One region of the Kineococcus endophyticus genome, then DNA from elsewhere that is predicted to be linked to it. Evidence: predicted binding sites of a transcription regulator. Region 1 holds the regulator's gene; the other holds the start of a gene.
What was found. Region 1 encodes HspR, which represses chaperone genes until heat shock. Its sites were predicted from a motif close to ANTTGAGNCNGNCNGNCTCAANT; they were not measured.
Positions count from the first base shown of each region.

Region 2: clpB (ATP-dependent chaperone ClpB) is a predicted target of HspR. The motif match lies at 1,763-1,785, and genes of this name have one in related genera.

Region 1 covers NZ_JBFNQN010000006.1:299,118-302,518, reverse strand. Annotated here, with positions in the region: gene AB1207_RS10910 (TetR/AcrR family transcriptional regulator) at 1-121, opposite strand, end outside; gene AB1207_RS10905 (alpha/beta fold hydrolase) at 114-950, opposite strand; gene AB1207_RS10900 (aminoglycoside phosphotransferase family protein) at 1,034-1,909, opposite strand; gene AB1207_RS10895 (heat shock protein transcriptional repressor HspR) at 1,998-2,420, opposite strand; gene AB1207_RS10890 (DnaJ C-terminal domain-containing protein) at 2,440-3,401, opposite strand, start outside.
Region 2 covers NZ_JBFNQN010000002.1:345,581-348,981, reverse strand. Annotated here, with positions in the region: gene AB1207_RS03975 (cell wall-binding repeat-containing protein) at 1-172, shown strand, start outside; gene AB1207_RS03970 (FAD-binding oxidoreductase) at 175-1,725, opposite strand; gene clpB (ATP-dependent chaperone ClpB) at 1,837-3,401, shown strand, end outside.

The DNA.
Region 1 (3,401 bases):
GCGGCCGGACCCCCAGCCGGTCGGCGACCATCCCCATCGCGAGCTTCTCGAACCCCAGTTCGTCGGCGAGGTCCGCGCCCGCGAGGGTGACGGCCGCGGCGTCCAGACCCGCCCTAGGCACGGGCGAGCGTCCGCTGCAGGAAGGGCAGGACGAGCGCGGCGACCTGTTCGGGCGCCTCGACGTGCGGGTAGTGCCCGACGCCGTCGAGGACGACGAGTTCCCCGAGGCCGGCGGGCAGGTCCGACACGACGCGCTCCCCCTCGGCGCGCGGGTCGGCCCAGTCGGGGTCGGCGCCGCCCTCGACGACGACGACGGGGCACCGGACGGCGCGCAAGGCCTCCCCCGCGTCAGCGGGGGAACCTGACCCCATGGTCTTGAAGGCGGCCTTCCGCCCGGGGTCGCGCAGCAGGTCCAGGGTCCGCGCGCGCGCCGCGTCCCAGTCCGCCGGTTTCGTCGGCACCGCGAGGTCGAGGTAGCGCCCCCAGGACGGGGCGCTGCCCAGACCCGCGGCGAGAGCGAGGCGCACCATCGCCTGCCGGTGCCGCCGCACGCGGAGGAGCCCCGAGACGTCCACGGACTGCACGCGGGTGAAGGGGGCCAGCTGCACGAGGCCGGCCACGAGGTCGGGGGCCGTGGCCGCCGCGATGGTGGCCGCCCCGCCGCTGATCGACTGGCCCACGAGGACGGCCGGACCGCCGAGGTGGCGGACGAGCGCGACGAGGTCCGCGGCGATGTCGTTGCGGCGGTAGCCGTCCCAGCCCGTGCTGGACTCCCCGCAGCCGCGCAGGTCGAGGCTGGCGACCCGGTACCCGGCGGCGACGAGGCGCGGGGCGAGGAAGCGGTACGAGCGGCGGTCGTCCCCCATCCCGTGGGCCAGGAGGACCAGCGGCCCCTCACCCTCGACGTCGTACGCGAGGGTTCCCCCGTCGCGGCGCAGGAACTCGGTCATGACCATCTCCTCAGCTAATGTCGTTAGCTTGAAGCTATGCCCATTAGCCGCAGGAGGCAACCCCTTCCGAGACGGCCCTCCGCTCAGGCGAGGCGACGCAGCCAGTCCGCCGGCGCGGTCCGGTAGGGCTCGGGCGCCTCCGGCCAGCCGGCCAGGGCCCGGTCCCAGCTGTCGGCGCGGCTGACGACGGCCAGGCGCACGGCGAGCCGGAGGACGCGGTCGAGACCCTCCACCGGGAGGTCGGGCCACCCCGCGAGGTAGGCCGCCGCCGCGGGCCCGCTCGGGTCGGGGGCGGGCCCCTCCGGCGCGGCGTCGAGGGCCACCAGCAGGCTCGCGAAGGGGTGCCCGACGCACGCGTCGCCCCAGTCGAAGGGGCGGCTCCCGGCGGCGAAGACGTTGCCGTCGTGCAGGTCGTCGTGCTGCAGCGTCGCCGGCAGGCCGAGGTCGGCGAGCTCGGCGGCGTCGTCGCGCACACGGGGCAGCAACGGCCGGAGGTCCGGCGCCCAGCGCAGCGCCAGCCGCTCGAAGGCCGTGGGCAGCTCCGGCAGGCGCAGGTCGGGGACGCCGAGGGCGACGAGGGCGTCGGCGTGCGGCGCCGTGGCGCGCTGGACCTCGCCGTAGGCGCGCAGCGCGTCGGCCCAGCGGCGCTGCGCCGCAGCCGGTTGCAGGGGGACGTCGCGCACCGTCGGCCCACCGTCCGGCAGCAGGACCCACCCGCGGTCCTCCTCGACGGCGAGCGGGACCAGGACGTGCGGCACGTCGAAGCGGGCGAGGGCGGACAGCAGCCGCACCTCGTGCCGGGTGCGTTCCGGGCAGGCCTTCAGCCACACCGGCCCGGTGGGCGTCGGCAACCGCCACACCATCGACCAGGGGCGGTCCTTGACGAGCTCGGCCGGGCCGGCGGGCGCGCCGGTCGCGCGCAGGACGTCCTGCGCCCAGGGCAACGCCGCCTCGTCCACCCCGTCAGTGTGACCCGCGCCCGGGAACGCAGGAACCCCGTCCACCGCGGGAGGTGGACGGGGTTCGTGGACGTGGTCTGCGACCGGTTCAGCGGCTGCGGTCAGGACGCCAGACGACGAGGGCCGTCGAGCGCTGCGACTCCGGCCGCCGACCCATCGGGGTGGCGACGATGTCGCCGGCCACCCCCGCGGCGAAGATGCGCCGGGCCTGCTGACGGACGAGGGCGATCTCGTCCTCGAGTTCCTGCACCCGGTGGCCGAGGGCCAGCACCTGGTTCTCGAGGTCGAGGATGCGCTTGATCCCCGCGAGGTTCACGCCGTCCTCCTGGGACAGGCGCTGCACCTCCCGCAGTTGGGCGATGTCGCGGGCGGAGTACCGCCGCCCGCGACCGCGGGCCCGGCTGGGCGAGACGAGTCCGAGGCGGTCGTACTGGCGCAGCGTCTGCGGGTGCATCCCGGCGAGGTCGGCCGCCACCGAGATCACGAACAGCGGACTGTCGTCCTCGTACACCTCTCCCCTCCTCGTCTCGTCAGCTGCGGGCGCGCTCGGCCAGACCGGCGCGCGGGTCGTCCCCGGCGGTCGCCTTCGCGAACGCCTCGACGGCCTCGCGCACGGCGCCGTCGACCCGTTGCGGGACGACGACCTCGATCGTGACGAACAGGTCGCCCCGGTCGTCGGTCGAACGGGACCGCTTCACGCCCCGGCCCTTCAGCCGCAGCGAACGGCCCGACGGCGTCCCGGCGGGCACCTTCACCTTGACGGTCGCACCGTCCAGGGTCGGGACCTCGACCGTGGCGCCGAGCACGGCCTCGTCGAACGAGACCGGCAACGTCATGCGCAGGTCGTCCCCGTCCCGGCGGAACACCGGGTGCGGTTCGACGTGCACGGTGACGAGCAGGTCGCCCGTCCCCCCGGGACCGGCCAACCCCTTGCCGCGCAACCTGACCTTCTGGCCGTCACGGACGCCCTGGGGCAGCCGCGCGTTGACGGTCCGGGCCGGTCCGCCCCGCGGGTCGGGGACCCGCAGGGAGACCGTCTTGCCCTCGAGGGCGTCGCGGAACGTGACACGCGCGGAGGCGTCGAGGTCCTGGCCCCGGGCGGCGGTCTGACCGGGGAAACCGCCCGGGAAACCACCGGGAGCCGCACCCCCTTGGCCGAACAACCCGCCGAGCAGGTCCTCGAACCCCGCCCCGCCGCCGGCGCCACCGGGCGTGCCGAACCGGACACCGCCGGGGGCGCCGGCGCGACCCTGGCCGAACAACCCGCCGAGCAGGTCCTCGAACCCGGCGCCGCCGCCCGCACCGCCGGCTCCCCCGGAGGAGAACCGGGCGCCGCCGCCGACCATGGCGCGGATCCCGTCGTACTGCTGCCGCTGCTCGGGGTCGGACAGGACCGCGTAGGCCTCGCCGACCTCCTTGAACTGCTGCTCGGCCGACGCGTCACCCGGGTTCGCGTCCGGGTGCAGCGTGCGGGCCTTCTTGCGGTACGCCT
Region 2 (3,401 bases), on a different contig from region 1:
CGTGCTGCTCACCGAGCGCGACCGCCTGCCGGAGGCCACCCGCACGGAGCTGCAGCGGCTGCGTCCGTGCACTCTCGTCGTCGTCGGCGGGACGCCGAGCGTGTCGCAGGCCGTCCTGGCCGACGCCGCGCAGTACGCCGACGTGCACGGTCCGGGCTGCTCCGCCGCCTGACCTCAGATCCTGATCCCGCCGGGGAAGGCGAAGAGGCCGTCGGGGTCCACCGCGGCCGCGACCTGCTGCAACCGCGCGCGGTTCGGTCCCCAGCAGGCCTGCGCCCGGTCCGGCAGGCCGGGGTCGGCGTAGTTCACGTACGCCGACCCGCCGGTCCACTCCCGCAACGCCTCCCGGGTCCCGGCGACGCCGGCGTCGAACGCGGCCGCGTCCCCCGTGCCCGTCCACGTCGCCGTGTGCTGGACCGTGGCCAGGGCCGTCCGCCACGGGAACGCCGTCGCGTCCGGGGCGACGTCGGCGACGGCCCCGCCGAGGGCGTCGAACGACATCCCGGCCTCGACGGCGCCCCGCGGCAGCGAGATGGCCTGCACCGCAGCCAGGGCCGCGTCGAGACCGGCCTGCGGCAGGGCCTGCGGCAGCATCGAGCTGGTCGCCGCGAACGGCTGCCGGTGCTCGGCGTCGAGCGCTCTGGTCGTGCAGGCGTCCGCGTCCAGCCCGGAACACCCGGCCTCGTAGGCCATCGCCGCGGTGTAGGGCAGCCGCTTGCCCGACCGGGACGCCGGAGCGGGCAGGTCGGCGAGCAGGCCCGACAGGTCCGGCGCGCCGCCGCCCGTCCACGTGCCGGAGACCTGGACGCGGTCGCCGTCGTCGGGGTTGCGCAGGAGCTTGCAGGTCGACCAGAGCTCGCGAGGGGCGTCGGCCTGCCAGCGCTGCCAGGCCGCGAGCACGTCGGAACCCTCCGACAGCGGCCACCGCGCGAAGAACACCGCCACCTCCGGCGCGGGTCGCACGGAGAACGTCCACGACGTCACGGCCGCGATGCCCCCACCCCCGCCGCGCAGCGCCCAGAACAGGTCCGCGTCGTCGCCGTCGGTGCTGTCGACGCCGACCGCGCGGGCCCGGCCGTCGGCCGTGACGACGTCGACCGCGGTGACCTGGTCGCAGGTCAGGCCGAACGAGCGGGCGAGCACGCCGACGCCACCGCCGAGCGTGAGCCCGCTGACCCCCACGGTCGGGCAGGACCCGGCGCCCACCGCGACGCCCGCCGCGCCGAGCGCCGCGTAGACGTCGATCAGCCGCGCCCCCGCCCCCACCCGGGCCGTCCGCGCGTCCCGGTCGACCTCGACGGCCGCCATGGGCGACAGGTCGGCCACCAGCCCGTCGCCGGCGGACCAGCCGCCGTAGGAGTGCCCGCCGTTGCGCAGGCGCAGCGGGACCCCGCCGTCCGCGGCGAAGCGCACGCAGGCGGCGACGTCGTCGGCGTCCCTGCAGTGCGCGACCGCCTGCGGCGCAGGGGAGAAGCGCGGGTTGTAGAGCAGCGTCGAGACGTCGTAGCCGTCGGCGTAGCCCGACGCGCCGCGCAGGCTGACGCCGCCGGAGACGCGCAGGGAACCCCAGTTCGGCGACGAGGAACCGCCGGGGGAACCGCTGGAGGTGGCCGGACCGGACGGGGAGCTGGGGGTGCCGGCCGTGCACCCGGCCGTGGCGAGCGCGAGGCCCCCGGCCAGGAGGGCGCGGCGCGTCGGACGTGCGGGTCGGTGCGCGTTCTCCACCCGCCCCACTGTGCTCCCCGGGTGACGAGCCCGCCAGAGTTGAGCGGAACAAGCTCAAGTCTGGCAGAGTTGTCACCAGTGTCGTCAGTCCACACCGTCTGGAGGTAGTCCGTGGACCTCAAGCTCACCACTCGCGCCCAGGAGGCGCTGGCCGATGCGGTCGGTCGCGCCACCTCCGCCGGTCACGCCCAGGTCGAACCGCTGCACGTCCTCGCCGCGCTGCTGGGGCAGGAGAACGGCGTCGCCGGGCACCTGCTCGCCGCCGTCGGCGCCGACCAGGCGCTCGTCCTCCGCCGCGTCGACGGCGCGCTGGCGTCGCTGCCCAGCGCTTCGGGCAGCAACGTCAGCCAGCCGCAGTTGTCCCGCCCCGCCCTGCAGCTCATGCAGGCCGCCGGGGACGAGGCGCGCGTGCTCGACGACGCCTACGTCTCGACCGAGCACCTCCTGCTCGGGGCCGCCGCCTCGACCTCCGCGGCCGGGGAGGCGCTGCGCGCCGTCGGCGCCACCCGCGACGCGCTGCTCGACGCGCTGCCGTCGGTCCGCGGCGGCGCGAAGGTGACCTCGCCGGACCCCGAGGGCACCTACAAGTCGCTGGAGAAGTACGGCATCGACCTCACGGCGCAGGCCCGCGAGGGCCGCCTCGACCCGGTCATCGGCCGCGACGCCGAGATCCGCCGCGTCGTGCAGGTGCTGTCGCGCCGCACCAAGAACAACCCCGTCCTCATCGGCGAGGCCGGCGTCGGCAAGACCGCCGTCGTCGAGGGCCTGGCCCAGCGCATCGTCGCCGGCGACGTCCCGGAGTCCCTGCGAGGCAAGCGGTTGATCTCGCTCGACATCGCCTCGATGGTCGCCGGCGCGAAGTACCGCGGTGAGTTCGAGGAGCGCCTCAAGGCCGTCCTCGCCGAGATCCAGGGGTCCGACGGGCAGGTCGTCACGTTCATCGACGAACTGCACACCGTCGTCGGCGCGGGCGCCGGCGAGGGCGCCATGGACGCCGGGAACATGCTCAAACCCATGCTGGCGCGCGGGCAGCTCCGCCTCGTCGGGGCGACCACCCTCGACGAGTACCGCGAGCGCATCGAGAAGGACCCCGCCCTCGAACGCCGGTTCCAGCAGGTGTTCGTCGGCGAACCCTCGGTGCCGGACACCATCGGCATCCTGCGCGGGCTGCGCGAACGGTACGAGGCGCACCACAAGGTCGCCATCTCCGACGCCGCCCTGGTCGCCGCCGCCACCCTGTCCGACCGCTACATCACGGGACGTCAGCTGCCGGACAAGGCCATCGACCTCGTCGACGAGGCCGCGTCCCGGCTGCGCATGGAGATCGACTCCTCGCCCATCGAGATCGACGAGCTCCGCCGCGCCGTGGACCGCATGAAGATGGAGGAACTCGCCCTCGGCAAGGAGGACGACGTCGCCAGCCGCGAACGCCTCGACGCCCTGCGCCAGAACCTCGCCGACAAGCAGGAGCAGCTGACCGCCCTCACCGCCCGCTGGGAGCAGGAGAAGGCCGGTCTCAACCGCGTCGGCGACCTCAAGCACCAGGTCGACGAACTGCGCTCCCAGGCCGAACGCCTCCAGCGCGAGGGCGACCTCGGCGCGGCCAGCGAGATCCTCTACGGCAAGATCCCCTCCCTCGAGGCGGAACTCGCCCAGGCGCAGGCCGCCGAGCAGGA